2 linked regions of the Shumkonia mesophila genome follow. The protein of the gene in region 1 interacts with the protein of each later gene in a pairwise test. Links are inferred from orthologs where the notes say so. Each region holds a gene or a part of one and is shown on either strand. Other genes may lie near its edges. The genes, in order: ybgC and ODR01_RS09790.

Region 1 (14,609 bases):
GGTGGTCGCCTTCTTGGCGATGAACTTGAGATCGACCACCGAAACGTTGGGGGTCGGCACCCGGATGGACGAGCCGTCCAGCTTGCCGGCCAGTTCCGGCAGCACCAGGCCGACCGCCTTCGCCGCTCCGGTCGAGGTCGGGATCATGGACAGCCCGCCGGCGCGGGCCCGGCGCAGGTCCTTGTGCAGGGTATCGAGGATCGGCTGATCGCCGGTGTAGGAATGGATCGTCGTCATGTAGCCCTTTTCGATGCCGATGGCCTTATTGAGGACATAGGCGACGGGCGCCAGGCAGTTGGTCGTGCAAGAGGCGTTCGAGACGATCTTGTGGGCGGCGGTCAGGACTTTGTGGTTGACGCCATAGACGATGGTGGCGTCGGCGCCGGAGGAGGGCGCCGAAACCAGCACCTTCGAGGCGCCGGCGCCCAGATGCACCAGGGCCTTTTCCTTGGCGGTGAAGATGCCGGTGCATTCCCAGACGATGTCGACGCCGAGTTCCTTCCACGGCAGCTTGGAGGGGTCGCGTTCGGCGGTCACCTTGATCGGGCCCTGACCGACGTTCATGGTGTCGCCCTCGACCTTGACCTCGCCGGGGAACAGGCCGTGCACGGAATCGTACCTCAGGAGGTGGGCGTTGGTTTCCACCGGCCCGAGGTCGTTGACGCCGACCACCACGACATCCTTGCGCCCGGACTCGATCAGGGCACGCAGGGCCAAGCGACCGATGCGGCCAAACCCGTTAATTGCAACGCGGACTGCCATCTTCCTTCTCCATAGCTTGGGTTCGGATTGAACACCCGTTTCGCCGTACGATACGGGGGAGACGCGAGGCCCTCGGGCGGGTCACACTCATTCGCCCGCGGGGCGGCTGCGGCGCAGAATTCGGCCGAACCTTTACCCCATTGACCTCCCCAGTCAATGGATTTTTTGAGAGAAACGGCGGTTGACGGCGTTATGGGGGGATGCCTATTCTGGAGTCCGTGAGCAACTCATCCATCCCCGCGCCATCGCGCATCCAACGGGCGCGAGAGCGACTTGAGAGGGCCGTGGCCGAAATCGAGACGGCTGCGGCGACCCGTGCCTCCACCCGCGAGGACGTGTCGGAAGACCTGCTGGCGGCGAAGCGGGCCCTCACCGAAAGCCAGAGCGAGAACGCCCAGGTCCGGTCCGCCACCGAGGAGGTGTCGCATCGGCTCGACAGCGTCATCTCGCGGTTGAAAGCGGTTCTGGAGGAGTAGGGCGTTGGCGCACGTTTCCGTTTCCATCAACGGTCGCAAATACCAGATCGCCTGCGAGGACGGCCAGGAAGCCCACTTGGCGCGGCTGGCCGCCTATGTCGATCGGCGGATCAACGAACTGGTCGCCTCGGTCGGGCAGGTCGGCGATGCCCAGTTGCTGGTGATGGCGGGCCTGGTGATCGCCGACGAGTTGTCGGACGCCTATGCCGAGGTGGAATCGCTCAAGGCCGGCGATCGCGCCGCGACGGTGCGTCTCGACGCCGAGGAAAACCTCGGTGCCGCCATGGATTCGCTGGCCCAACGCATCGAAGGAGTTGCCGCGCGCCTCAAAGGCGCCTAGATACTAGGGTGGGCGGCGGCTGCGAAGCACGTCAGGCCACGACATCCCTGGGGCTACTTCGATTCTCTAGGGGACTGTCCCTGCCGGACCCGTGGGTCCGGTATATGGTCACCCACCTGCGCGAGCAGGCCACGGAGGATTCTTCGGCCAACGGCTGTAGCGGCACCGCCCACCTCATGTCCTCCATGCCTCCGGTCCCGGTTCCCCCGACGTCCATGAAACAGCAGAAAGCGCATTTGCGCGCCGAGATGAGGCGCCGACGGCAGGCTTTTTGCGCCACCCCGGGGGCCGCCGCCGGAGAGCGCATCCTTGCCAATTTCCTGACCATCGCCGGCGGTTTCGGCCTTGGGCCCGGCATCGCCGTCGCCGCCTACTGGCCGGTCGGCGACGAGGCCGACGTCGGCCCGCTGCTTTCGCATCTGCATGAACTGGGCGCCCTTTGCCTGCTGCCGGTCGTCGAGGCCGCGGGGGAACCCCTGATCTTCCGCCGCTGGGGCCCGGGACAGCCGCTCGAAGGCGGGCCGCTGCGGACCAGGCAACCCGCCGCCACCGCCGAGCAGGGCATTCCCGCCCTGCTGCTGGTGCCGCTGCTGGCCTTCGACCGCCAGGGCTATCGCCTGGGGCAGGGCGGCGGATACTACGACAGGACCTTGCCCTTGCTGCGCGACCGCGGCAGGGTGGAGGCCGTCGGCATCGGCTATTCCTGCCAGGAAGTGGAAACCGTGCCCCACGGCCCGACCGACGCCCGGCTGGACTGGGTGGTCACCGAGGAAACGGCATTCAGGACTGCGCATCCATGAGAATTCTCTATATCGGCGACATCGTCGGCCGGGCGGGGCGCGATCTCGTCTGCCGCCAGATTCCCCACCTGCGCCAGGATCTCGGCGTCGACTTCGTGATCGTCAACGGCGAGAACGCCGCCCACGGCTTCGGCATCACCGAAAAAATCTGTCAGGCGCTGTTCGCGGCCGGCGCCGATGTCATCGTCACCGGCAACCATGTGTGGGACCAGCGGGAAATCATCGACTTCATCGACAGCGAGCCCAGGCTTCTGCGCCCCCTCAATTATCCGGCGGGCACGCCGGGGCGGGGGGTCGATGTCTACGAATTGCCCGACCGCCGGCGGGTGGCGGTGGCGCAGGTCCAGGGCCGCCTGTTCATGCACGCCATCGAAGATCCCTTCCGCGCGCTCGGCGCCGTGGTCGACGAATGCCGGCTGGGCGCCCAGGCGCATGCCATCTTCGTCGATTTCCATGCCGAAGCGACCAGCGAAAAGATGGCGCTCGGGCATTTTCTCGACGGCCGGGTGTCGGCGGTGGTCGGCAGCCATACCCACGTGCCGACGGCGGATGCCCAGATCCTGCCCGGCGGCACCGGATACCTGACCGACGTCGGCATGTGCGGCGACTATGATTCGGTGATCGGCATGGAAAAGCGGACGGCGACGGCCCGCCTGACCCAGGTGCTGCCGACCGATCGGCTGGAGCCCGCCCACGGCGAGGCCACGCTCTGCGCCGTTCTGGTGGAGACCGACGATGCTTCCGGCCTGGCCGTCGGCATCGAGCCGCTGCGCCTGGGCGGACGGTTGTCGCAGACGCCGGCGCGACATCTCGCATGAGACGTCTTGGCGGCGCTGGCGCCGTATCGTAATCTGTCGCCGAACAAGGCGTGGAGAACGCGGACTTTGGGCGCATCCACCCTCTCGGGCTTCGGTGCCCGGGGGAATAAGCGGTGGAGCGATTCGGTCCTTTGCCGCACGCCCAAATCTTGCCATATTGCTTTGATAGCTCAAAGCACGGTATCCGTGCGTTCTTCCACTACATATGGTACAAGCGCCCGAGTCCCTCGGCAAATAAGGGGTGTGTCGGTTTATGTCGGGTCATTCCCAGTTCAAGAACATCATGCACCGGAAAGGCGCACAGGATGCCAAGCGCGCCAAGGTCTTCACCAAGCTAATCCGCGAGTTGACGGTGGCCGCCCGCAGCGGCATGCCCGACCCTGAGTCCAATCCCCGGCTGCGTTCGGCGATCATCGCGGCGCGCACCGCCAACATGCCCAAGGATACGATGGAGCGCGCGATCAAGCGCGGGGCGGGCGGCGACGACACGGCCAACTACGAGGAGATCCGCTACGAAGGGTACGGTCCCGGCGGCGTGGCGGTGATCGTGGAGGCCTTGACCGACAACCGCAATCGCACCGCCTCGGAAATTCGCGCCGCCTTCAGCAAGCACGGGGGCAACCTGGGCGAGACGGGCAGCGTGTCTTTCATGTTCGAGCGCATCGGCCGCATCGAATACAAGAAGGACACCGCGTCGGCCGAAGACATGTTCGAGGCCGCGCTCGAGGCCGGCGCGACGGACGTGGAATCGGACGAGGCCGGCCATCTCGTCGCCTGCGCGCCCGATGACCTGAGCGCCGTGCGAGATGCCCTCGAGAAGCGCTTCGGAACGCCGGAATCGGCCCGCCTGGACTGGAAGCCGACGAACACGGTTCCCATCGACGAACAGGCCGCGTCGACGCTCTTCAAGCTGCTCGACGTGCTGGACGACAACGACGACGTCCAGCGGGTGTCGACCAACTTCGACGTCGATGACGAGGTGATGGAGCGGCTCAGCGCCTGATCGACACGCCGTTTCGCGACTGGAGGAGGTTTTTGAAACCCTTGCGACTCTTGGGACTCGACCCGGGGCTTCGTATTACCGGTTGGGGCGTGATCGAGGCGTGGGACAACCGGCTCAGCCATATCGCCGACGGCGTCATCGTCACCGACAGTCGCATGCCTTTGGCCGAGCGGCTGTCGGCCCTCTATGACGGCCTGATCGAGGTCATCGAGCGATTCCGTCCCGCCGAGGCCGCGGTCGAGGAGACCTTCGTCAACATGAACGCGGTGTCGACCTTGAAGCTTGGCCAGGCGCGGGGCGTGGTGGTCCTGGTGCCGGCGCGCTGCGGCGTGCCGGTGTTCGAGTATCCGCCCAACCTCATCAAGAAGACCGTGGTCGGAACCGGCCACGCGGCAAAGGAACAGATCCAGATGATGGTGCGCATCCTTCTGCCCACCAGCGCCACCAAAACGGCGGACGCCGCCGACGCCCTGGCGGCCGCCATCTGTCATGCCCACCACCGGGCCACCACGCTTCGGCTCGCCCAGGGCGCGCGGCCGGCGGGGGCGACGCTATGATCGCCAAGCTGAGCGGCCGCGTCGACTCGCGCGGCGACGACTGGGCGGTCATCGACGTCGGCGGCGTCGGCTACCTGGTGTTCTGTTCGGGCCGCACCCTGGCCCGCCTGGCCGACGGCCAGCCGGCCAGCCTGGTGATCGAAACCCATGTCCGCGAGGATCATATCCATCTTTACGGCTTCATGGACGCGGCGGAACGCGACTGGTTCCGTCTGCTGACCCAGGTGCAGGGGGTGGGCGCCAAGGTCGGCATGTCGATCCTTTCGACGCTCGACGTCGAGGAGATCCTTCACGCCGTCGCCGCCGCCGACCGCACGGCGCTCAGCCGGGCGCCGGGGGTGGGCGCCAAGCTGGCCGGACGCATCGCCAGCGAATTGAAGGACAAGGTCGGCGCCATCGCGCTGGGCGCGGCAGCCCACGGGACGGCCGCCTTCGCCCGTTCGGGCGTGGGCGGCGCGGCCGCCGGCAATACCGCGGATGCTGTTTCGGCGCTGGTCAACCTGGGCTACGGCGCCTCGGAGGCCCTGCGCGCCGTGTCGCAGGCGGCCGGACGGCTGGGTGCCGACGTCGAGTTGCCGGCCCTTATCCGGGCCGGCCTGAATGAGCTGGCGCCCAAGGAGCACCCGCGATGAACGAGGTCGACCGCATGGTGGCGCCCGAGCAGGCGGCGGCCGACACGGCGGAGGCCGGAATGCGGCCGCTCAGCCTCGACGACTTCGTCGGGCAGCGGCAGACCTGCGCCAACCTGCGGGTCTTCATCCAGGCGGCCCGCCAGCGCGGTGAAGCCATGGATCACGTGCTGCTCTACGGCCCGCCCGGCCTCGGCAAGACGACGCTGGCGCAGATCGTGGCGCGCGAACTGGGGGTCGGCTTTCGCGCCACCTCGGGTCCCGTCATCGTCCGGGCCGGCGATCTGGCGGCCATCCTGACCAACCTGCAGCCGCGCGACGTGCTGTTCATCGACGAGATCCACCGCCTCAACCCGGTGGTCGAGGAAATCCTCTATCCGGCGATGGAAGACCGGCAGCTCGACCTCATCATCGGCGAGGGGCCGGCGGCACGCTCGGTGCGCATCGATCTTCCCCCGTTCACGCTGATCGGCGCCACCACCCGGACCGGCCTGATCACGACGCCGCTGCGCGAACGCTTCGGCATTCCGCTGCGCGTCGTCTTCTATACCGCCGAGGAACTTGAACTGATCGTCAGCCGCGGGGCCCGTCTACTGAAGGTCGATCTGACCCGCGACGGGGCGACCGAGATCGCCCGCCGTTCCCGGGGAACGCCCAGGGTGGCCGGGCGTCTGCTGCGCCGGGTGCGCGACTTCGCCGCCATCGACGGCGCCGCCGCCGTCGACGCCCGGACGGCCGATGCCGCCTTGAACCGGCTGGAGGTCGACGGCATGGGGCTGGACGCCATGGACCGGCGCTATCTGAGCTGCATCGCCGACAACTATGGCGGCGGCCCGGTCGGCGTCGAAACCATGGCGGCGGCGCTTTCCGAACAGCGCGACACCATCGAGGAGGTCATCGAGCCCTACCTCATCCAGCAGGGTTTCCTCATGCGCACGCCGCGCGGCCGGGTACTGGCCCCCAACGCCTATCGGCACCTGGGGCTGACGCCGCCGCCCACTTCGGCCCAGTATGAGCTGATCAGCGGCATCGAGGCCGGCGATGAGTGAGGCTGTGGGCACGGTCCGCGGCGGGGTCCACGTGTTTCCCGTGCGCGTCTACTACGAGGACACGGATGCCGGGGGCGTCGTCTACTACGCCAACTACCTCAAGTTCGCCGAGCGGGCCCGTACGGATTTGTTAAGGATTCTGGGCATAGAACAGTCCCATTTGGCCGGCGAGGAGGGATTGGTCTTCGTCGTGCGCCGGTGCGCGGCCGATTTTCTGCGGCCGGCGCATCTCGACGACGGACTGGAAATTCATACCGGAGTCACCGATGTCAAGGGCGCCTCGGTGGACATGAACCAAAGCGTGCGCCGAAACGGCGACGAATTGGTTCGCATGGAGGTCCGGATTGCCTGTATGAAGCGCGCCGATCCGGGGCGTCCGGCCCGCATTCCCCAGGGGATACGGGCGGCCTTCGAGGCGTGGCGTGATGAGAGTTAGCAGGACGTGATTGATGGAAAGAGCGACAATTGATGCGGTTACCCTCGGCGGTTCCGTCGCCGGGCTCGACTTTTCGGTGTGGAGCCTGTTCGTACGCGCCGACATCGTGGTCCAGGTGGTCATCGTCGGACTGCTGCTGGCCTCGATCTGGTGCTGGGCGGTCATCTTCGAAAAACTGATCGGGCTGCGGCGCCTCAACGCCCGGGCCAGCGAGTTCGAGACCGCCTTCTGGTCGGGCGGCTCGCTCGACGCCCTCTACGACAACATCGGCAGCTATCCGCGCGACCCCATGTCGGCGGTCTTCGTCGCCGCCATGAAGGAGTGGCGGCGCGCCCTGGCCAAGCGCAACGGGACGCGCACCAGCCGGGTCGGCCTTGGCGATCGCATCGACCGGGTCATGCAGATCACGGTGACGCGCGAGATGGACCGCGCCGAACGCTACATGACATTCCTCGCCTCCACCGGTGCCACGGCGCCGTTCATCGGGCTGTTCGGCACGGTGTGGGGCATCATGAACAGCTTCCAGTCGATCGCGCTGGCCAAGAACACCAGCCTGGTGGTGGTCGCCCCCGGCATCGCCGAGGCGCTGTTCGCGACCGCGCTGGGCCTGCTTGCCGCCATTCCGGCGGTGGTCGCCTACAACAAGCTGTCGCGCGAGTTGGACCGCTATGCCGGGCGCCTCGACAGCTTCGCCGGCGAGTTCTCGGCCATCATCTCGCGGCAGATGGAGGAAGCGGACTGACCATGGCCGTTACGATGCCAAGACGAGGTCTGAAGCGCCTGGGCGGCCGCCGCGCGAGCCGGCCGATGAGCGACATCAACGTGACGCCGATGGTCGACGTCATGCTGGTTCTTCTCGTCATCTTCATGGTGACGGCGCCGCTGCTGACCGTCGGCGTGCAGGTCGACCTGCCGAAGACGCAGGCGTCGACCCTGCCGGGCAAGGACGAGCCGCTGGCCGTCTCCATCGACTCGCAGGGGCGGATCTTCCTTCAGGAAACCGAGATCGAAATCGACAATCTGGCGCCGCGCCTGGTGGCCATCACCCACAACAATTCCGAGGCGAGGATTTTCGTGCGCGGCGACCGCGCCATCAGTTACGGCCGGGTCATGGAGGTCATGGGCACGATCAACGCGGCCGGTTTCAGCAAAGTGGCCCTGATCACCGAGCAGATGCCGGAGAAGACTCCGGCCGCAAGGAAGAAGGCGCCCAGATAATGGACATGCGCCGGAGCATCGCCCTTTCGTGCGTTGCGCACGCCGCGGTTGCCGCCCTGGCGTACTTCGGACTGCCCGAACTGCGCAATCCGGCGCCGATGGTCGACACTCCGATCATGGTCGAGATCCTGACGGTCGCCGAACGGACCAATGCGCCGCCCGCCGCTCCCAAGCCGGAAGCGAAGCCGGAGCCGAAACCGGAACCGCCGCCACCGCCGCCACCCGAGGCGAAGGCGGAGCCGGCGCCGCCACCGCCACCCCCACCCGCGCCCAAGCCCGAGCCGGTGGTGGTGCCGCCGCCGCCGGAACCCAAGCCGGAAGCCAAAAAGCCCGAACCCAAGCCGGAGCCGAAACCGGAACCCAAGCCCGAGCCGAAGGCGCTGGCGCCCGAGCCGCTCGCCCAGGCCAAGCCGAAGCGCAAGCCGAAGGCGCCCGACACCTTCGCCTCGGTCCTCAAAACGGTCGAGGACCTGAAACGGCAGGCACCGACCAAGCCCGACCCCACCCGCAAGGAGCCGGACAGGAAGGCGGAGGCCAGCGACACCTTCCAGAATCAGATCGCCCAGGCCCTGCGTTCGCCGCCGCGCTCCTACGACGCGTCGCAGCCGCTCAGCATCAGCGAGATCGACCTGGTGCGCCAGCAGATCGCCCGCTGCTGGAGCCTGCCGGCCGGCGCCAAGGACGCCGAGGACCTGATCATCGAGATCCACACCACGATGAACCCCGACGGCACCGTGCGCGAGGCCCGCATCCGCGATCAGGCCCGCATGCAGAGCGACCCCTATTTCCGCGCCGCCGCGGAAAGCGCACTCCGGGCCGTCCTCAATCCGAAGTGCAGCCCTTTGCGGCTGCCGCCCGCGAAATACGACCAGTGGAAAGACATGACGTTGAACTTCAATCCGAAGGAAATGTTTTGAACATGACGCCTCATCGACGACATTTCATCGCAAAGGCGGTCTGGGCACTGGCGGCAGCTTGGTGTCTGCTCGGCGTGACGAACGCCGCCGCCGAGCTGCGCATCGACATCACCCAGGGAACGGTCGAGCCGCTGCCGATCGCCGTCACCGACCTTGTCGGGGGAACGCCGCAGGCGACGCAGTTCGGGCGGGACATCTCGCAGGTGGTGGCCGCCGACCTCGAGCGGTCCGGCCTGTTCAAGCCCTTGGATTCACGGGCCTTCATCCAGACGGCCGCGGCCTTGAACGTCCTGCCCCGCTTCGGCGACTGGCGGGTGATCAATGCCCAGGCCCTGATGCACGGGCGGGCCGACGTGCTCGCCGACGGGCGGCTTAAGATCGAATTCCGCCTTTGGGACGTGGTCGCCGAACAGCAGATGGTCGGGCGCGCCTATACCAGCACCACGGGCAACTGGCGGCGCGTCGCCCACATCATCGCCGACGCCATCTACGAACGGATCACCGGCGAGACGGGATATTTCGACACCCAGCTCGTCTACATCTCGGAAAGCGGCCCGGCCGACCGGCGGATCAAGCGGCTGGCCATCATGGACCAGGATGGCGCCAACCATCAGTTCCTGACCAAGGGCAACGAACTGGTCCTGACGCCCCGCTTCTCGCCCAACCGGCGGGAAATCACCTTCCTGTCCTATTTCCAGAGATCGCCTCGCGTCTACATCTTCGACCTCGACACCGGCCGCCAGGAAATCCTGGGCGAATTCCCCGGCATGACCTTCGCGCCCCGCTTCTCGCCGGACGGCAAGGCGGTGATCATGAGCATGGCGCAGGACGGCAACACCGACATCTATCAGATGGATCTGCGCACCCGGGTGTCGAAGCGGCTGACCAACCATTCGGCCATCGACACCTCGCCGGACTTTTCTCCCGACGGCCGGCAGGTCGTGTTCGACTCGGACCGCGGCGGCACGCAGCAGCTTTACGTCATGGATGCCGACGGCCGCAACGTCAAGCGGATCAGTTACGGGGCCGGGCGGTACGCCACGCCGGTATGGTCGCCGCGCGGCGACCTCATCGCCTTCACGAAGATTGCCAACGGCCGGTTCTACATCGGCGTGATGGGCGTGAACGGTGGCGCCGAACGCCTGCTCGCCGAAGGCTTCCTGGTCGAGGGGCCGACATGGTCGCCCAACGGCCGGGTTCTTATTTATTTCCGCGAGGTTCCTTCGGGGAAAGACGGCAAGGATACCCGCTCGCGCCTGTACTCGATCGACTTGACAGGATACAACGAACGCGAGATGGTAACGCCGCTCGACGCCTCCGATCCAGCGTGGTCCCCCTTGATTCCATGACGGCCTCGGCATATAGTCCCATATGACAAGGAGACTTCGTGGCGTTCGCGAAGTCCGCCTTTTATTTGCAGGACACCGGCACGCGAATAGGTCGAGACGATGGTCTCCACGGTTCGCGTGTGTATCTTCGTCAGCCAAGTACTCCGAAAGAGGGGATGTTTACATGCGCTTTAAAGTTTTGGCAGTAGTTGCCGCTGTGGCATTGATCGCGGGTTGTGAGACAGCTCCCGAACAGTCAGCTGCGGCGAGTGGGGCTGGCGGCTCTGCCCAGCCGACCGCGTCCGCGCCGGCCCGCATGGGCCCGGTGGCCGGCTCGAAGGAAGACTTCGTGGTCAACGTCGGCGACCGCGTGTTCTTCGATTTCGACAAGTTCGATCTGAAGCCCGAGGCTCAGGCGACCTTGAAGAAGCAGGCGGGGTGGCTCCAGAAGTACCCGAGCGTCGCCGTCACGGTCGAAGGCCATGCCGACGAACGCGGCACGCGCGAGTACAACTTGGCGCTCGGCGAGCGTCGCGCCAACTCGGTGAAGGATTACCTCTCGGCTCTCGGCATCGCCCGGACCCGGGTCAACATCATTTCCTACGGCAAGGAACGCCCGGTGGCCCTCGGCCATGACGAGGCGGCCTGGTCGCAGAACCGTCGCGCGGTGACGACCCTCACCTCCGGTGCCGCCGGAAGCTGAGTTTCGTAAGCCGGAATGACGTATTTGGGCGCCAGCCCTTTCCGGAATGTCCGGTAAGGGCGGCGCCCAAATTTTGCCCTAAACTCGCGGCATGATCCGGTGCGTTGCGCAACTGTCATTACGGAACGGGTCCAGGGACCTGGCCCAGGGGAGAGCATGATGAGCGTTGTCATCCGCTCGGCGAGCAACCGTGGAATCAGAGCGGCCCGTCTGTTGGGGCTCGCATTGGCGTCGGCCGTATTCCTGGCCGCTCTTCCGGCGTCTTCCCAGGAGGCCGATCTGAAGCCGCTGATGGACCGCCTGCAGCGGCTTGAACGCGACATCCAGACGATGAACATCCAGATGTCGCGGGGCGGCATGGCGCCGCCGCCGCTGTCCGGCAGTTCGTCGGCGCCATCGTCCGACATGAGCCTGGGCGGGGACCAGCCGGGGAACGCGCGGCTTGAGGTGCGCCTGACCGCGTTGGAGAACGAGGTGCGCGCCGTGACCGGGCGGGTCGAGGAAGCCGGCCATCAGATCGACCAGGTCAACCAGCGTCTCGAAAAGCTGATCGGCGACATGGATTTCCGCCTGAGCCAACTCGAAAGAGGCGGAGCCGAGGTCCGGGGACAGGCGCCAGGGACCCCGCCGCGCCAAACGGCGGAAGGCAGCCAGGCTGGCACATCCGCCATGACAGCGCCGTCGTCCGGGCAGATGGCGCGGCCGAATTCTTCGGCGCCGGGCCTGGCGCCGCCCCCCGGCGTGCTGGGAACGCTGCCCAGGCAGGATGCCGAGCGGGCCGGCCAAGGGACCGTCGCACCATCGACCGGCGGCGGGGCGCAGCAAGCCCAGGCGCAATCGGCCACCGTCAAGCCCGGCGCGCTGCCGGCGGGGTCGCCGAAAGAGCAATACGACCATGCCTTCGGGCTGTTGCGGCAGGCCCGTTACGACGAGGCCGAGGCGGCGTTGCGCGCCTTTCTCGATTCCCACCCCAAGGACCCTTTGGCCGGCAACGCCAACTACTGGCTGGGCGAAAGCTTCTACGTGCGGGCCGACTACGTTCGGGCGGCGGAAGTATTCCTCGAGGGTTACCAGCGCGAACCGAAGGGTTCGAAGGCAGCCGACACGCTGCTCAAACTCGGCATGTCGCTGTCGAACCTCGACAAGAAGCGCGAAGCGTGCGCCGCTTTCGACAAGCTGACCAAGGAATTTCCCGGCGCACCCGGCACCATCCAGCAGGTGGTCACTCGGGAACGCCAGAAGAACGCCTGCAAGTAGTGTCCGTCCGGTAGATGCGGACGGCCGGCGCCGGCCTCGGCGGCGGCAATCCGCCCGGTGGAGCGATGGTCCGACCCGTTTCCGACCTGGAATTCAGTGCCTTGATGGCGGCGCTCGGCCCGTTCGAGCGCCACGCCCGTATCGCTGTCGCCCTGTCGGGCGGCCCCGACAGCATGGCGCTCTGCGTGTTGGCCGATGCCTGGGCGCGCCGCCAGGGCGGCCGCGTCGTCGCGTTGACGGTCGATCACCGGCTGCGGCCGGACTCCACGGCCGAGGCGGCCGCGGTCGGCGACTGGATGGACGCTCTCGGCATCGAGCATCGGATCTTGACCTGGGAAGGGACCAAGCCCCTGGCTGCCATCCAGGCCAAGGCGCGAACCGCCCGCTATGACCTGCTGGCCGGATGGTGCCGGCGGGCCGGCATCCTTCATCTGGCGCTGGCCCACGAATTGGAGGACCAGGCGGAAACGCTCCTGATGCGCCTGGCGCGGGGCAGCGGGGCGCACGGCCTGGCCGGCATGAGCGCCATCAGCGAAACGGCGGGGGTGCGCATCCTGCGTCCGCTGCTCGCCGTCGAACGGGCCCGCCTGGCGGCGACGTTGCGCGCGCGCAAGCAGCCGTGGGTCGAGGACCCATCGAACCGCGATACGGCCTACGCGCGCGTCCGCGTCCGCCAGTGGCTGCCGGCCTTGGCGCAAGCGGGATGCGGCATGGCCCACCTGAAGCGGTTGGCCGAAACGTTCGCCGCCCGCCGGGCGGAAGGCGAGGACGGGATCGCCGGCCTGCTGGCCCGCGCGTGCCGTCTGTCTCCGGCCGGACATGCCGCGCTCGATCCGGCCGCGTTGGCGGCGGCGGCGCCGGCGACGGCGCGGGGCGCAGTGTCGCGCGTCCTCTGCACGGTCGGCGGCGGCGCCTACCCGGCCGCCCGCGACAAGGTCGACGCGCTGTGGTCGTGGATGGCCGGGGGCGCCGGCCCGTCGTCGGCGACGCTGGCCCGGTGTCGATTGCTGCGCCGGGCCGGCGAAATCGTCGTCTGCCGGGAAGGCCGGCACCTGCCGGCCCCCGTCGCCGCGGGGGCGGGCGAAAGGGTCTTCTGGGACGAACGCTTCGACATCGAGATGGCCGATCCCGCGACCGGCAACGGTGCCGCCGTGGTCGGCGATGCGATGCTGGTTCCGCTCGGCCGCGAGGGGTGGGCCGAGGTCCTCGACCGGGCGCCCGACCGGCGGCGGTCGTCCATTCCTCATCCGGCCCGGCTGACGTTGCCCGCCCTTCGCGATTCGGCCGGAATTGTCGAGGTTCCTTTTCTCGGCTACCGGCGACGCCGGGACGAGGAGGCGCCGAGTTTCTTCAAAAAGATCGTTTTTTCGCCGCGAAACTCCCTCTCGGGTGTAGGGTTTTGCCTTGCGCCGGGGGTTTCGCATACTATCTGATGAGAAGCGGTAGGACGGCGGGGTCCGCCGCGCCGTGTGCGGTTGTCGAACCGGCCGATGCAGGAAGGAAGCTTTCGTGAATTTTAGCCGCAATCTGGCACTGTGGATCGTCGTTGCGCTGCTGGTGTTTGCCCTGTTCAACCTGTTCCAGGGATCGCCCAGCCGGGGACCGGAAAACAGCTTGGCCTTTTCCGAATTCGTGAGCGAGGCGAACCGCGGGGAGATCCTGGACGTCACCATCCAGGGCAAGAAGATCACCGGGCACTATCGCGACGGCCGGAGCTTCGGCACGTATTCGCCCGACGATCCAAACCTGGTTCCGCAGCTGATCGAGCGCGGGGTGCGGATCACCGCGGTGCCGGCCGACGACGGGACGCCGACCTTCTGGGGCATCCTGATTTCGTGGTTCCCGATGCTGCTTCTCATCGGCATCTGGATCTTCTTCATGCGCCAGATGCAGGCGGGCGGCGGCAAGGCCATGGGCTTCGGCAAGTCCCGGGCGCGGCTTCTGACCGAGAAGACCGGGCGCGTGACCTTCGAGGACGTGGCCGGCATCGACGAGGCCAAGCAGGAACTGGAAGAAATCGTCGAGTTCCTGAAGGACCCCCACAAGTTCCAGCGCCTGGGTGGCAAGATTCCGAAGGGCTGCCTGCTGGTTGGCCCTCCCGGCACCGGCAAGACCCTGCTGGCCCGCGCCATCGCCGGCGAGGCCAACGTGCCGTTCTTCACCATCTCGGGCTCCGACTTCGTCGAGATGTTCGTCGGCGTCGGCGCCAGCCGCGTGCGCGACATGTTCGAGCAGGGCAAGAAGAACGCGCCGTGCATCATCTTCATCGACGAGCTTGACGCCGTCGGGCGCCATCGCGGCGCCGGCCTGGGCGGC
Region 2 (14,566 bases), on another replicon or contig:
GTCAGCGGCGCCTTGGCCGCCGTCGAGCGGGCCGTCGCCATCGCCGGCGGGAAGGGCGCCCGCAAGTGCGTGATGCTGCCGGTCAGCGCGCCGTTCCATTGCTCGCTGCTGGCGCCGGCCGCCGAGATCATGGAAGAGGCCCTGGCGGGGGCCGACATCGAATCCCCGGTGGTGCCGCTGATCGCCAACGTCACCGCCGCGCCGGTCGAGGAAGCCGCCGAGATCCGCCGCCTGCTGGTCAAGCAGGTGACGTCGACGGTGCGCTGGCGCGAGAGCGTTCTGGCCATGAAGGCGCTGGGCGTGGATACTCTGGTCGAGGTGGGGGCGGGCAGGGTGCTGAGCGGGCTGGCCCGGCGCATCGACCGCGATCTGGCGGCGATGGCGGTCGGCACGCCCGAGGACATCGAGACACTGGTCAAGACCCTGTGACGAACGGACGAGGGGAGAGGGAAGCCATGTTCGACTTTTCCGGAAAATGCGCGTTGATCACCGGGGCCTCCGGCGGCATCGGCGGGGCCATCGCCCGCCTGCTGCACGGGCAGGGGGCGACGCTGGGCCTGACCGACATGCGCCGCGAGGGCATGGAGGCGCTGGCCAAGGAGTTGGGCGGACGGACCCATCTGTTCGAGGCGAACCTAAGCGATCCCGAGGCCCCGGCCAAGCTGGTGGCCGACGCCGAAAAGGCGATGGGGCGCATCGACATCCTTATCAACAACGCCGGCCTGACCCGCGACAACCTGGCCATGCGCATGAAGGACGAGGACTGGCAACTGGTGCTCGACGTCAACCTGACGGCGGCGTTCCGGCTGTCGCGGGCCTGCCTTCGCCCGATGATGAAGCAGCGCTCGGGGCGCATCGTCGGCATCGCCTCCATCGTTGGGGTGACGGGCAACGCCGGCCAGGTCAACTACGCGGCCTCGAAGGGCGGCATGATCGCCATGTCGAAGTCGATGGCCCAGGAAGTGGCCTCGCGCGGCATCACGGTCAACTGCGTGGCCCCCGGCTTCATTGCCACCCCGATGACCGATGCCCTGTCCGACGAGCAGAAGCAGCGTTTGGTGGCCAGCATCCCGGGCGGCCGTCTGGGCACGCCCCAGGATGTCGCCGCCGCCGTGGCGTTCCTGGCCAGCGACGAGGCCGCCTACGTCACCGGGCAAACCGTGCATGTCAACGGCGGCATGGCCATGATCTAGGAATACCGCGCCTTTGCTGGGTGTTGGCAAAGGCGGAAAAAGTGTGTTACGAGAGGGGCCGTCGCCGGCGCCCAAGGGGTCTGTGGGGACTTTGCGGGAAGCGGCCGGGTCATTGCATTCAATGAGGAACAGGCAAGGAATTTACCGATGAGTGATGTTGGTGATCGCGTGAAGAAAATCGTCGTGGAGCATCTCGGGGTCGAAGAGACGAAGGTGACCGAGAATGCCAGCTTCATCGATGATCTCGGGGCCGACAGCCTGGACACGGTTGAGCTCGTCATGGCGTTCGAGGAGGAATTCAACTGCGAAATCCCCGACGACGCCGCCGAAAAGATCCTGACCATCAAGGACGCCATCGACTTCATCGAGGCGCACAAGTAGATCCTTCCTAGGGAGGCGCGAAGCCCGGCCTTGCCGGGCATGTCCTTTTCGCCACTCCCCCACAATAACGGAACCGCAACCGTCATGAGACGTGTCGTCGTCACCGGAATTGGGCTCCTGACATCCCTTGGGTGCGGGGTGAAACCCTGTTGGGATCGTTTGCTTCAAGGGCAGTCGGGCATTCGGACCATCGAGAATTTCGACGTTTCGGACCTTCCGGCCAAGGTCGCCGGCCAGGTTCCCGAGGGACCGACGGCCGAGGGCCTGTTCACCTCCGACGACTGGATGGAGCCAAAGGACGCCCGCCGGGTCGACAAGTTCATCCTCTATGGGATGGCGGCGGCGACGCAGGCGATCGAGGATTCCGGGTGGAAGCCCGAAACCGACGAGGACCGCTGTCGAACCGGCGTGTCGATCGGCTCGGGGATCGGCGGCCTGGCCGAGATCGCCAAGGGGGCGGTCATCGTCGAGAGCAACGTCCGGCGGTTGAGCCCGTTCTTCATCCCGGCCAGCCTGATCAACCTGGTGTCCGGGCAGGTTTCGATCAAATACGGCCTCAAGGGGCCGAACCACGCGGTCGTCACCGCCTGTTCGACCGGCGCCCATTCGATCGGCGATGCGGCCCGCATGATCATGTGGGAAGACGCCGACGTCATGATCGCCGGCGGGGCGGAAGCCGCCATCTGCCGCCTGGGCGTGGCCGGCTTCTCGCGGGCCAACGCGTTGTCGACCCATTTCAACGACGCGCCAACGCGCGCCTCGCGGCCGTGGGACCGCGACCGCGACGGTTTCGTGATGGGGGACGGCGCCGGCGTCGTCGTTCTCGAGGAACTCGAGCACGCCAAGAAGCGGGGCGCCAACATCTATGCCGAGTTCGTCGGCTACGGCCTGACCGGCGACGCCCACCACATCACGGCGCCGGCCGAGGACGGCAACGGCGCCTATCGGTGCATGGCCATGGCCTTGAAAAGGGCCGGCATGACGCCCGACGACATCGATTACGTCAACGCCCACGGGACCTCGACGCCATTGGGCGACGAAATCGAGCTGGGCGCCGCCAAGCGCCTGTTCGGCGAGGCCATGAAGAAGGTTTCCATGTCGTCGACGAAATCGGCGGTCGGCCACTGCCTGGGCGCGGCGGGATCGGTCGAGGCGATCTTCTCGATCCTCGCCATGCGCGACAGCATCGCGCCGCCGACGCTGAACCTCGACAATCCCAGCGACGCCGCTGCCGGAGTCGACCTGGTGCCCCACAAGGCCCGGGAACGCAAGATCAACGCCGTGCTGTCCAATTCCTTCGGCTTCGGCGGAACCAATGCGTCGATCATCTTCAAGGCATTCAGCTAGAATGTAAGGCGGCATGCGCCGCATCGCGTTCCTCCTGGTTTCCCTGGTTCTTCTGGCCTTGCTGGCCGGCGGCGGCGTGCTCGCCTGGGGCTATGCCCAGTTCGTGCGGCCGGGACCGCTGGCGGCGCCGGCCACGCTGGTGATCCCGAAAGGGGCCGGCCTCGGCGCCATCGCCGCCCAATTGGCCGCAGCCGGCGTCATCAGACACCCCACGGTCTTCGAGGCGGGGGCCAACATCACCGGTGCCGACGGCCGCCTCAAGGCCGGCGAATACGCGTTTCCGGCGGCGATCAGCGTTCGCGACGCCATCGCGCTCCTTGAAAGCGGTCGAACGGTGGTGCGGCGCCTGACCCTGGTCGAAGGGGCGACGGTGGCCCAGGTGGCGGCGCAACTGACTGCCGCCGACGGTCTCGTCGGCGACATCGCCGGGGCACTTGCCGAGGGAACGCTGTTGCCCGAGACGTATCACTATTCCCATGGCGACAGCCGCCAGGAGATGGTCGGACGCATGGCCCGCGCCATGGACGACATCCTGGCCCGCGCGTGGGTGGAACGCCGGCCGGACCTGCCGCTTTCCTCGCCGCGCGAGGCGGTCATCCTGGCTTCCATCATCGAAAAGGAAACCGCCGTGCCGGCAGAACGTTCGCGGGTGGCGGCGGTCTTCGTCAACCGCCTGAAGAAGGGTATGCGGCTGCAGTCCGACCCGACGGTAGTCTACGCGCTCACCGGCGGCAAAGAGGCCCTGGGGCGCCCCCTGATGCGCCAGGACCTGAAGACGCCCTCTCCGTTCAACACCTATGCGCAAGACGGCCTGCCGCCGGCGCCGATCTGCAATCCGGGCCGGGCCTCGGTGGTGGCCGCCCTCAATCCGGCCGACACCGACGACCTTTATTTCGTGGCCGACGGCAACGGCGGGCACGCGTTCGCCAGGACACTGGACGAACACAACCGCAACGTCGCCCGCTGGCGCAAACTGCGCGACCAGGAAACGCCCGGGCCGGCCGATCCCCGCTGACGCGGCTCAGGGGCTGCGCGGCAGGCGCCGGCGGGTATTTCGGGGGTATTTCGGCGGGTATTTTGGGGACACCATACTTAATTCGCGAAAAGACATTGCCATTCCGGGCAATGAGCGGTGAAATCGAATTAAGTATGGTGTCCCCAAAATACGAAGTATGGTGTCCCCAAAATACGAGATGCCGAAATACACCCGGTTTTACGGGTTGCGCGGCAGGCGCCGGAACAGCGGATCGGTCCAGGCCGGGGGCAGGACACTCATCAGCCAGACGACGACGTACATCGGCCACGGAAAGGCGATGCGGGCCTTGTCGCGGGCAAGGCCACGCCGGATGATGCCGGCCGCCTTGTCGGCCCCCATGATGAACGGCATGCGAAAGGGATTCACCGCCGTCATGCCGGAAACGACGAAGCCCGGGCAGATGACCGACACCCCGATGCCGTCCTCCCACAGCGAGCCCCGCAGGCCTTCGCCGTAGCTTCTGACGGCGGCCTTGCTGGCGGCGTAGGCGGTGGTGCCGGGCAGGCCGCGGAAACCGGCAATGGAACTGACCACGGCCAATTGTCCCCGGCGGCGCGGGCGCATGCGGGCGATGGCGGGATCGAGGGTGTTGAGCAGCCCGTCCACGTTGACCGCGAAGATCTCGCGGACCTTTTCCACGGGGTCGGTCGAGCGCGCGGTTCCGGCCGAAATTCCGGCATTGGCGATGACGAGGTCCAGCGGATGAGCGTCGTCGACGCCCTCGATCCAGGCGGCCATGGCGGCACGATCGACCACCTCGATGGCCTTGACCGCCACATCCGTGCCCCGCTCCCGGCACTGCCGGGCCACCGCCTCCAGGCGGTCGGCGTTGCGTCCGGCGAGCGCCAGGAAGACGCCGGGGGCGGCGTAGCCGGTGGCCAGCGCGGCGCCGATGCCATTCGAGGCGCCGGTGATCAGGATGGATCGCGGAGACGAAAAATTTCTCACCATGGCCCTTTCGTTGCGGCGGGGATGCCGTCAGGATAAAAGATCCGGGGGCCGGAAACGACGAAGAAAACATCGACAAGGGGCGGCCGAAGGCGGACCGGTATCGACAGTGGGGAAAATCCGGGGTGTCGGCCGGCGCACGGTCGGGGATAGGATGTCGCGCTTGCGAACGGCAAGACCCGGCGGTTCAACCCTGCCGGCAACGGAATAAGGTGAATGATCGTTCGCCTCCATACGCGCGTCACGATGGCGATCATCGGCCTGATCGCCGCCCTGGTTGTTGTGCTGTCGGCTTTGCTCTTCGTGCAGTTCCGCCAAACGATGGACGAGACGCGCGAGTCGAACTCGGCGGCGATGGCGGCGGCGCTGTTGAAGCAGGCCGAACGGCGCGCCCAGGGCGTGGCCGTCTTCCTTTCGGAATCCCTGACCGACCCCCTTTCCCGCCAGCAATGGGATGCCGTGCGCGATCTCGTTCTGTCCGCCCGCGGCCGGCGGGGCGTCGACCATGTCCGCGTTTTCAACGCCTCCCGGGGCATCGTCGTGGATGGCTCAGACACGGTCGTCGCCGATTTCCCGGGGGTGCCCGACAATAAGATGACCGCGGTGCTGTCCTTCGGCCACAGCGTCACCTTGATCGAGGGCGACCGCCTCAGCGTCTCGGTCCCCGTCGCGGAGGGTGCGCGGATTCTGGGCGGTGTGACCGTCGGCCTTTTATTGACCGACGTGCAATCGGACATTGCGACGACCCAAGCCTTGGTCGAAGGAATTCATCAAAAAGGAACGACCCGGCTGCTGACGGTCAGCGGCATCGCGGCATTTGTCTTCGCCGCCTTGGGGATTCTGTTCAGCGTGGCGGTGGCACGTGGAATCAGCGGCCCGATCGAGAAGCTGGTGGTGCTGACCCGCCAGATCGGTCGCGGCGCCTTCGACGTGTCGTTGCCGGAACAGCGCGGCGACGAAATCGGCGAGCTCGGCATCGCCCTGGTGACCATGGCGCGCCAACGCCGCGAGGCGGACGAAAAAGCGCGGCGGTTGCAGGCGGAACTCGCCCACGTTTCCAGGGTCAGCACGATGGGGGAGATGGCGACCGGCCTTGCCCACGAGCTGAACCAGCCGCTGACCGCCATTTCCAACTACGTGCGGGGGAGCATCGCGCGGCTCAGGAAAACCAATACGGTGACCCAGGAGGTGCTGGACGCCATGGAGAGGGCGGCGGCCGAGGCACTTCGCGCCGGCGAGGTCATCCGCCGGGTTCGCTCCTTCGTCCAGAAGGTGGAACCCGAGAAGGCGCCGGTCGACATCAACGCCACCATTCGCGAGACGGTCGATCTTCTGCAGGCCGAGGCGCAATGCCATGGCGTCGCCGTCGCTCTCGATCTGGCGACAGCGCTTGACCCGGTGACCGCCGACAAGATCCAGATCCAGCAGGTCATTCTCAACCTCGCGCGCAATGGCGTCGAGGCGGCCCGGGAAAACGCGCCATCGTCCCGCCGGGTGATCATCTCGACCGCCCGGTGCGGCGACGATCTGGTACGGGTGACCGTTCGCGATTCCGGACGCGGGGTTCCGTCCGACCTCCGCCAGTCCATCTTCGAGCCGTTCGTCACCACCAAGGGCGACGGGCTCGGCATGGGATTGGCCATTTGCCGGTCCATCGTCGAGGCCCACAACGGCCGTCTGGAATTGGTCGAGGGCGTGGACGCGGGCACCGCCTTCCAATTCACCCTTGCGGTCTCGGGAGAGACCGGGAACAAGGCCGACGAGGCCCATCCCGCCCCCGCCGTTCCCACGGCCGCTTGTTGATCCCGGTGGCGGACGATATAACGGGGGCCGCAGGGGCCGGTGCTGGAGAGGTTGTGTGGCCATTTCATCGATGACGGGCTTCGCCCGCGCCCAAGGGCAGAACGACCGCTGCTCGTGGATCTGGGAAGTCAAAAGCGTCAACGGCCGCGGCCTCGATGTGCGAAGCCGGCTGCCGAATGGTTTCGACCGCCTCGACCCGCCCATTCGCGAGCGGGTCGTCGCCCGTTTCCGCCGGGGCAACGTCTCGCTGTCGTTGTCGCTGCAATGGAACGTCCGCGGCGCGGGGTTCCGCATCAACCACACCGCCCTGGACGAGGTCATCGGCCTTCTCGCCGAGGTTCAGCGGCGGATTCCCAACGCCGCGCCGCCCCGTCCGGAAGGGGTTCTCGCGTTGCGCGGCGTCATCGAGACGGCCGAGGAGGAGGTGGACGAGCAGGCCCAGCAGGCGATGGATGCCGAACTTCTGGCCTCCCTCGACGCCGCGCTCGATTCGCTGCACGCGGCCCGTCGCGACGAGGGTCGCCACCTGGCCGAGATCGTCGGCGGCCAGTTCGACGAGGTCGAGGCGCTGTGCCGCGAAGCCGAGGCGGTGGTTGCCGCCCAGCCCAAAGCCATCCGCGAACGCCTGGTCAGCCAGGTGAAGGCCCTTCTGGAGGATCTGCCCGCCCTTTCCGAGGAGCGGCTGGCGCAGGAGGCGGCACTGTTGATGACCAAGGCCGATCCGCGCGAGGAACTGGACCGGCTGAGGGGGCATCTGGCGGCCGGCCGGTCGCTCTTGCGCGAGACGGACGCGGTGGGGCGGCGGCTGGACTTCCTGTGCCAGGAATTCAACCGCGAGACCAACACGCTGTGCTCGAAGTCTCCGGACATGGATCTCAGCCGCTGCGGGCTGGCCTTGAAGGCGGTCATCGACCAGATGCGCGAACAGGTGCAAAACATTGAATAGCCCCAGCCCCGCCGGTCTCGGCGACGCGGCGCCGAAAGAGCCCATGGCCCGGCGCGGCCTGATGCTGGTGCTGTCCTCGCCCTCCGGCGCCGGCAAAACCACGATCTCGCGCCTGTTGCTGGAGCGCGAGGGCAACCTGATCCTGTCGATTTCGGCGACCACGCGCTCGCCGCGTCCGGGAGAGGTCGACGGGCGCGACTACATTTTTGTTTCCGACAGCCGGTTCGAAGAGATGGTCGAGGCCGGCGAGTTCCTGGAATACGCCGAGGTCTTCGACCACCGCTACGGCACGCCCAGGGCCCCGGTCGAGAGGGCGCTCCGCGAGGGAACGGACGTGCTGTTCGACGTCGATTGGCAGGGCGCCCAGCAGTTGGCCCACAATGCCGGTACCGACCTCGTCAGTGTGTTCATCCTGCCGCCGTCGCACGCCGAGCTCGAAAAACGGCTCAAGACCCGGGCCCAGGATTCCGACGAGGTGGTGCGCCGGAGGATGGCCAAGGCGGCCTCCGAAATGAGCCACTGGGAAGCCTACGACTACATCGTCATCAATCGGGTGGTGGAAGAGAGCGTGGCCGGCGTGCAGGCCATCCTGGCCGCCGAACGGCTGCGGCGCAAACGCCAGTTGGACCTGCCGGCCTTCGTTTCGCATCTGTGCCGCGACGCCTGAGTTCGCTCCGATCCGTCGCGGTCTCAGGACGATGGGGGGACTCGGATGAACCTTCGTCAGCTCGAGTATTTCCTGGCGGTCGCCAAATCGCTCAACATCACGGGCGCGGCCGCCGATCTTGGCGTCGCCCAGCCCACCCTGACGAAGAGCATCCGGGCACTCGAAGAGGAGCTTGGCGTGCAGCTGTTCGACCGGCTGCCGCGCGGGGTCCAGTTGACCGAATTCGGCCAGAGCCTGCTTCGGCATGCCGAGACGGTGAACGTCCAGGTGCAGGACGCCATGAGCGAGATCGACTGGCTGCGCCGCGGCGCCGTCGGCACGGTGTCGATCGGCGCCGGGCCGGCCTGGCTGCGCCGTCATCTGCCGGTCAGCCTCGCGCGCACGGTCATGGCCAATCCGGCGGTCCGGGCCCGCGTCGTCGGCGGATATGACGACGTCCTGCTGCGGGCGCTGCGCCGCGGCGAACTGGACTTCGTCGTCGCAGAACTGCCGTTGCGGGAGCTCTCCCAGGACCTGGCGATCGAGCGGCTGACGGCCGACGAGTTGGGCCCTTGTTGCCGGGCGGACCATCCGCTGGCCCGGCAGAACGAGCCGGAGCCCTGCCAGCTGCTCGAGTTTCCCTGGATCCTGCCGCCCCGGAACACCCGGTCCCACCGCCGGCTGCAGGCGCTTTTCGTGGCCCTCGACCTGCCGCTGCCGCAGATCGTCGTCGAGACGGAATCCATGGCCTTCATCCTGAACATGCTCCGCGAGTCCGACGCGCTCAGCTTCCTGGGCTCGACGACCATGCAGTGGAGCGAGGGGCAAGACATTGCGATGCTCAAGGTGCCAAGGATCTCCGCGGTAAGGGAGGCGGGGCTCATCAGCCGCAAGGATGGCTGGCTGTCGCCGGCCGCGACGGCGATCATCGCCGAGTTGCGGATCGTCTGCGCCGCGCGTCCCAAGAATTGATGCCATAACTTTCAGCTATCGCAATTACCAAACAAATCATTTGAATGCATGGCAAAAGGGTGCCACGTCTTCTCCCAAAAATGCACCAGGGAGAATTCACATGGACACCTTCAGATTGACGCGCCGCCAGACGCTTGCGGGTGCCGGCGCCACCGCCATGGCCTTCGCCTGCCGTCCGCTGTGGGCCGCTTCCGCCGCTCCCATCACCATCGTCATCAACCAGTCCCCGTGGTTCGACAGCTTCCGCAAGACGGTCGTGCGCTACGAGGCGGAGACCGGCAACAAGGTCGAACTGGACGTCAACCCGTTTGCCGGATCGCTGGAAAAGCAGCGCAATTCGGTACGCGCCACCACCGGCTCGTACGACCTTCTGATCATGAACTCCGGCTGGTTCGCCGAAATGTATGCGGGCGGTTTCGTCGAGGCGATTTCCGACATCGACCCCGGCTTCAAGCTGGACCCCGACGTCTACACGCTTGGCAACACCATCTATTTCGATCCCAAGACCCGGGCCATGACGCCGGCCGGCAAGCTGATGTCCATTCCGGTCCAGCCGAACGTGCCCATGCTCTACTACCGGGGCGACCTGTACAAGGAGGCCGGCCTGAAGGAGCCGGAGACCTTCGCCGAGCTGGAGGCCAACGCCAAGGCCCTGCACCGTCCGCCCAGCCGCTATGGCATGGTGCAGCGCGGGGCACGCGGCACGCACACGGTGTCCTACGACTTCTATCCGTACCTTTACGGCCACGGCGGCGACATCTTCCGCGACCAGAACGCCGGCGACTACACGGTCACGCTGGCCAATGACGTTGGTGTCGCGGCGTTGGAATACTACATCCATCTCGCCAAGGAGGCGGGGCACCCGCAGACGGCGTCTATGGATCAGGCGGAAGTCATCCAGAACGTGCTGACCGGCAAAGCCGCCCACGTCATGGTGGTGATCGCCGCGGCTTCGCAGATGGACGACAAGAACAAGTCTGCGGTGGTCGACAAGATCGAGTTCGCGCCGCCGCCCCATCTGCCGGGACTGCCGACCGCGCCAGCCCTCGGCCACTGGTTGGGCGGCGTCTCGAAGAACGTGACCGACGACCGCAAGCGCGCCACCGTCGAGTTCCTGCGCTGGTTCCAGACCAAGGATGCCCAGCTTCACTACGCCAAGTCCGGTGGCATTCCGATCAGCGCCGCGCCTTATAGCGACCCCATGGCCGAAGAGCGCGTCAACCGCTGGATGAAGCCGCTGTCCAAGGCCTTGCCCCACGCGGTGAACATCTACCAGTTCCCGGAAGCCAGCGAGGTGATCGCCGTGCTTGACCTCGGGCTGAACCGGGCGATCAGCGGCGAAGTCGCGCCGGCCGCAGCGTTGAACGGCATGGCGGACGAGATTCAGGCGATCATGGCCAAGCACGGCTACAAGACCGGCCGGGCTTGAATCAGGCCATCGCGGCCGATGGAACGCGAGCCATGAAGGCAACGACGATGCCGATCGGCGAGCCGCGTGCGGTGGCGAGGAGCGGGAAGCGCGGCTCGCTTCTCGACGATCGGGCGTGGCGCTGGGCGACCTTCGCGCCCGCCCTGCTGTTCATGCTGGGCTTAAGCGTGTTGCCGCTGGTGAACCTGGTGGCGACGAGTTTCCACGAAGTCAGCTGGGTCGGTGCGTCGGCCGTCTGGCAGCCGGTCGGAACGGACCACTACGAGGCGCTTCCGAATGATCCGCTGTTTCGGGCCGGGCTCGTCAACACCATCATCTTCGCGGTCTCGGCGGTGGCCGGCCAGATGGTGCTGGGCTTCGCCCTCGCGCTTTTGTGCAGCCGCCTCGGCAGCGGCCGGGTCGTCTACCGTACCATCTTCATCCTGCCGATCCTGATCCCCGGCATCGTCATCGGGGCCATCTGGAAGCTGATGCTGAACTTCGACTTCGGCCCGGTGAACCAGCTCATCGGGATGTTCGGCCTCATGCCGCACGACTGGCTGGGGTCGTCGGCCACGGCACTTCTGTCGGTCATCGTCGTCGACATCTGGCACTGGACGCCGTTCTGTTTCCTGCTGTTCCTGGCCGGCCTGGAATCGCTGCCGCAGGACGTCTACGAGGCCGCCCAGATCGACGGCGCCAGCCGCTGGCAGGAATTGCGCTACGTCACCATCCCGCTGATGGTGCCGACCATCGTGGTCACGTTCGCGTTTCGCCTGGTGCTGGCCTTCAAGGTGTTCGACGAGGTCTACCTCTTGACCGGCGGCGGGCCCGGCACGGCGACCGAGGTCATCAGCTTCACGCTCTACCAGCGCTTCTTCACCGAAGACCGCGTCGGCTACGGCTCGGCGATGGGGGTGGCCGTCATCTTCCTGGTCTCGCTGCTGCTTGTGGTGGCGCTGAATGCCCGCCGGAAGCGGGAGGGCATGGCATGAGGCGCCTGAGCCTTCCCCGGCTGACCGGTCACGCGGTACTGGTGGCCGCCGCCGTCGTCGTGCTGTTCCCGGTGGCCTGGGTGGTGGCGGCGGGCTTCCGCACCCAGATTTCGCTGCTGATGGGCGAATTCGCCTTTTCCCCGGTGTTGATGAACTTCACCGAGGTGCTGTTTTCCAAGACCTCGGACTTCCTGCTGAACTACCGCAACTCCCTGCTGGTGGGGATCGTCTCGACGGCGCTTTGCCTGCTGATCGGCACCACGGCCGCGTGGTCGTTGTACCGCATGCGTTGGCATCCGTGGGTGCTGCATTCCTTCCTAGGCTGGACGATCGTCTTCCACATGATTCCGCCGATCGCGCTGGCCGGCGCCTGGTACACGATGGCGCGCAGCGTCGGCCTGGACAACACCTTCACCGGCCTGATCCTCGCCCACACCACGCTCAACCTGCCGATGGCCCTATGGCTGATGGGCGTCTTCGTACGCGACGTGCCCCAGGAGCTGATCGAGGCGGCCCGCATCGACGGCGCCTCGACGCCGGTCGTGCTCAGCAGGATCGTGGTGCCGATCATCCGTCCCGGGCTGGCCGCCACCGGCGTGCTGACGTTCGTGTTCTCGTGGAATGAATTCGCCGTCGCCCTGAACTTGACCATGAAGCAGACGGCCACCGTCCCGGTCGCCATCGCCAAGTTCGCCCAGGAGTACGAGATCCAGTACACGCAAATGGCTGCCAGCGCCGCGCTGTCGATCGTCCCGGCCCTGGTGCTGCTGGTGATCGGGCAGCGGTTCATCGTCTCGGGCCTGACCAAAGGCGCCATCAAATAGGAGCGGGGTTGCCTTCATGAAAGCCGTCTTCGTCCTGTTCGATTCCCTCAACCGACATCTGCTGGGCTGTTACGGCGGCGGGCGCGTGCCGACACCGAATTTCGACCGCCTGTCGCAGCGCTCGGTGGCTTTCGAGCGCCATTACGTCGGCAGCCTGCCCTGCATGCCGGCCCGCCGCGACATGCTGACCGGCCGCCTCAATTTCCTGCACCGCAGCTGGGGGCCGCTGGAGCCGTTCGACGACGCCTTCCCCGCACTGCTGCACCGCGGCGCCGGCGTCTACAGCCACCTCGTCACCGACCACTTCCACTACTGGGAAGACGGCGGCGCCACCTACCATAACCGCTACGATTCCTACGAGTTCGTGCGCGGCCAGGAGGGCGACGCCTGGAAGGCAATGGTACAGCCGCACTGGGAGAGGCTGCGCGAGATGTACCATGCCCGCCAGTTCGCGGCGGGTCGGCGGACGTACTTCGCCAGGAACGCCGTCAATCGCGAGTTCATCAAGGAGGAGAAGGACTTTCCCTCGGTGAAGTGCTTCGCCCACGGCTTCGATTTCCTGGACCGCAACCGCGAGGCCGACGGTTGGCTGTTGCAGATCGAATGCTTCGACCCCCACGAGCCGTTCCATGCGCCGGCCCGCTTCAAGAAGCCGTTCGAGACCGGTTGGAACGGGCCGGTACGCGACTGGCCCCGCTACGGCCGCGTCGACGAATTGCCGGCCGAATGCGAGGAGTTGAGGGCCAACTACTACGCCATCATGTCGATGTGCGATTTCCTGATGGGCCAGCTGCTCGACTATTTCGACCGCCATGACCTGTGGAAGGACACCGCGCTCGTCGTCACCACCGACCACGGCTTCCTGCTGGGGGAGCACGACTTCTGGGCCAAGAACCGGATGAACATGTACGAGGAAATCGTCCACATCCCGCTGTTCATTCACGATCCCCGCGCGCCGGAACTGGCCGGAACGCGCACATCCGCGCTCAGCCAGACGATCGATATCGCGCCCACCTTCCTCGACCTGTTCGGCCTCGCCCCCGAGCCGGACATGGAGGGCTTCTCGCTGCTCGGCATGCGGCGCAACGAGGTACGGCGGGAAGGCGCCCTGTTCGGCTATTTCGGCGGTGCCGTCAACGTCACCGACGGCCGCTACACCTACCATCGCTATCCGGCCGACCTGGCGGCGCAGGAGATCTACCAGTATACGGTGATGCCCACCCACATCTTCTCGTTCTTCACGCCCGAGGAGTTGTCGCTGGCCAGCCTTTCCGACGGCTTCGCCTTCACCAAGGGGGCCAAACTGCTGAAGGTGCCGGTCATCGAGCGCTCGCCGATGTACAACAACTATGGCCCGGGCGCCCTGCTGGAAAGCGATACCCGGCTCTATGACCTGAAAACCGACCCCGGACAGCAGAACCCGCTCCGCAACGGCCCCGAGGAGCAACGGCTCCTCGACCTGATGACCCGCCTGATGCGCGCCAACGACGCGCCGGCCGAGGCGTTCGCCCGCCTGGACCTGCCGCGGGCCACGGCGATGGCGTGAGCGGCATGCCGGCGCTCAGCCCCCTCGTCGGTACGCTCCGCCAATTGGCGAGCGTGCGGTCCATGACCCTGAACGACGGGGTCGAGAACGGGGTGCGCGTCCTCGCCTTTTCGACGGGCGGCGGCCTCGACTTCGTCGTGCTCGTCGACCGCTCGCTGGACATCGGGCTGGCGTCGTGGCGCGGCGTGCCGCTTGCCTGGCAGGCGCCGTCGGGCTTTCGCCATCCCTCCGTGAAAGATTCCCCAGCCGACGGCCGCGCCGGATTGGGCGGAGGACTCTCCGGCTTCCTCATGACCTGCGGCCTCGACTCGATCCGCCGCTCGGCGGACGAGGCGCCGTTGCACGGGGACCTGCCCGTCACCCCGGCGCGGCTCACCGCCCATGGCGAGGACTGGGCGGTCTCGCCACCGCTTCTCTTCTGCGAGGGGGAAATCGTCCAGGGCCGCTACGGCGGCAGCCTGCTCAGGCTCTCCCGCCGCATCGAGGCGGAGGCGGGGGGCAGCGGCTTCGCCATCATCGAT

Evidence for each region.
Region 2: the proteins of ybgC (region 1) and ODR01_RS09790 interact in binary tests that used the Escherichia coli proteins (3 or more experiments, as listed by UniProt). The link is inferred for Shumkonia mesophila from one-to-one orthologs.

What each region holds. Positions count from the first base shown.
Region 1 is NZ_JAOTID010000005.1:294,852-309,460, forward strand. What follows is about bases 5,149-8,148. They hold ybgC (tol-pal system-associated acyl-CoA thioesterase), read left to right. Parts: upstream 5,149-6,426; coding sequence 6,427-6,870; downstream 6,871-8,148. Other genes in these bases: ruvA (Holliday junction branch migration protein RuvA), read left to right, coding at 5,149-5,388; ruvB (Holliday junction branch migration DNA helicase RuvB), read left to right, coding at 5,385-6,434; tolQ (protein TolQ), read left to right, coding at 6,884-7,612; tolR (protein TolR), read left to right, coding at 7,615-8,088; ODR01_RS11300 (cell envelope integrity protein TolA), read left to right, coding at 8,088-8,148. In the rest of the region: gap (type I glyceraldehyde-3-phosphate dehydrogenase), read right to left, coding at 1-762; ODR01_RS11245 (hypothetical protein), read left to right, coding at 981-1,238; ODR01_RS11250 (cell division protein ZapA), read left to right, coding at 1,243-1,578; ODR01_RS11255 (5-formyltetrahydrofolate cyclo-ligase), read left to right, coding at 1,794-2,378; ODR01_RS11260 (TIGR00282 family metallophosphoesterase), read left to right, coding at 2,375-3,196; ODR01_RS11265 (YebC/PmpR family DNA-binding transcriptional regulator), read left to right, coding at 3,450-4,199; crossover junction endodeoxyribonuclease RuvC, read left to right, coding at 4,241-4,756; more of ruvA, read left to right, coding at 4,753-5,148; more of ODR01_RS11300, read left to right, coding at 8,149-9,005; Tol-Pal system beta propeller repeat protein TolB, read left to right, coding at 9,008-10,354; peptidoglycan-associated lipoprotein Pal, read left to right, coding at 10,518-11,036; tol-pal system protein YbgF, read left to right, coding at 11,193-12,293; tRNA lysidine(34) synthetase TilS, read left to right, coding at 12,359-13,726; ATP-dependent zinc metalloprotease FtsH, read left to right, coding at 13,803-14,609.
Region 2 is NZ_JAOTID010000004.1:320,513-335,078, reverse strand. What follows is about bases 1-2,957. They hold ODR01_RS09790 (acyl carrier protein), read left to right. Parts: upstream 1-1,340; coding sequence 1,341-1,574; downstream 1,575-2,957. Other genes in these bases: mltG (endolytic transglycosylase MltG), read left to right, coding at 2,935-2,957; fabF (beta-ketoacyl-ACP synthase II), read left to right, coding at 1,659-2,921; fabG (3-oxoacyl-[acyl-carrier-protein] reductase), read left to right, coding at 456-1,193; fabD (ACP S-malonyltransferase), read left to right, coding at 1-429. Outside these bases: more of mltG, read left to right, coding at 2,958-3,936; ODR01_RS09775 (SDR family NAD(P)-dependent oxidoreductase), read right to left, coding at 4,135-4,908; ODR01_RS09770 (sensor histidine kinase), read left to right, coding at 5,122-6,708; ODR01_RS09765 (YicC/YloC family endoribonuclease), read left to right, coding at 6,764-7,654; gmk (guanylate kinase), read left to right, coding at 7,698-8,321; ODR01_RS09755 (LysR family transcriptional regulator), read left to right, coding at 8,367-9,272; ODR01_RS09750 (extracellular solute-binding protein), read left to right, coding at 9,373-10,701; ODR01_RS09745 (carbohydrate ABC transporter permease), read left to right, coding at 10,734-11,675; ODR01_RS09740 (carbohydrate ABC transporter permease), read left to right, coding at 11,672-12,499; ODR01_RS09735 (sulfatase-like hydrolase/transferase), read left to right, coding at 12,516-14,045; ODR01_RS09730 (DUF4432 family protein), read left to right, coding at 14,108-14,566. UniProt on the Escherichia coli protein: Carrier of the growing fatty acid chain in fatty acid biosynthesis.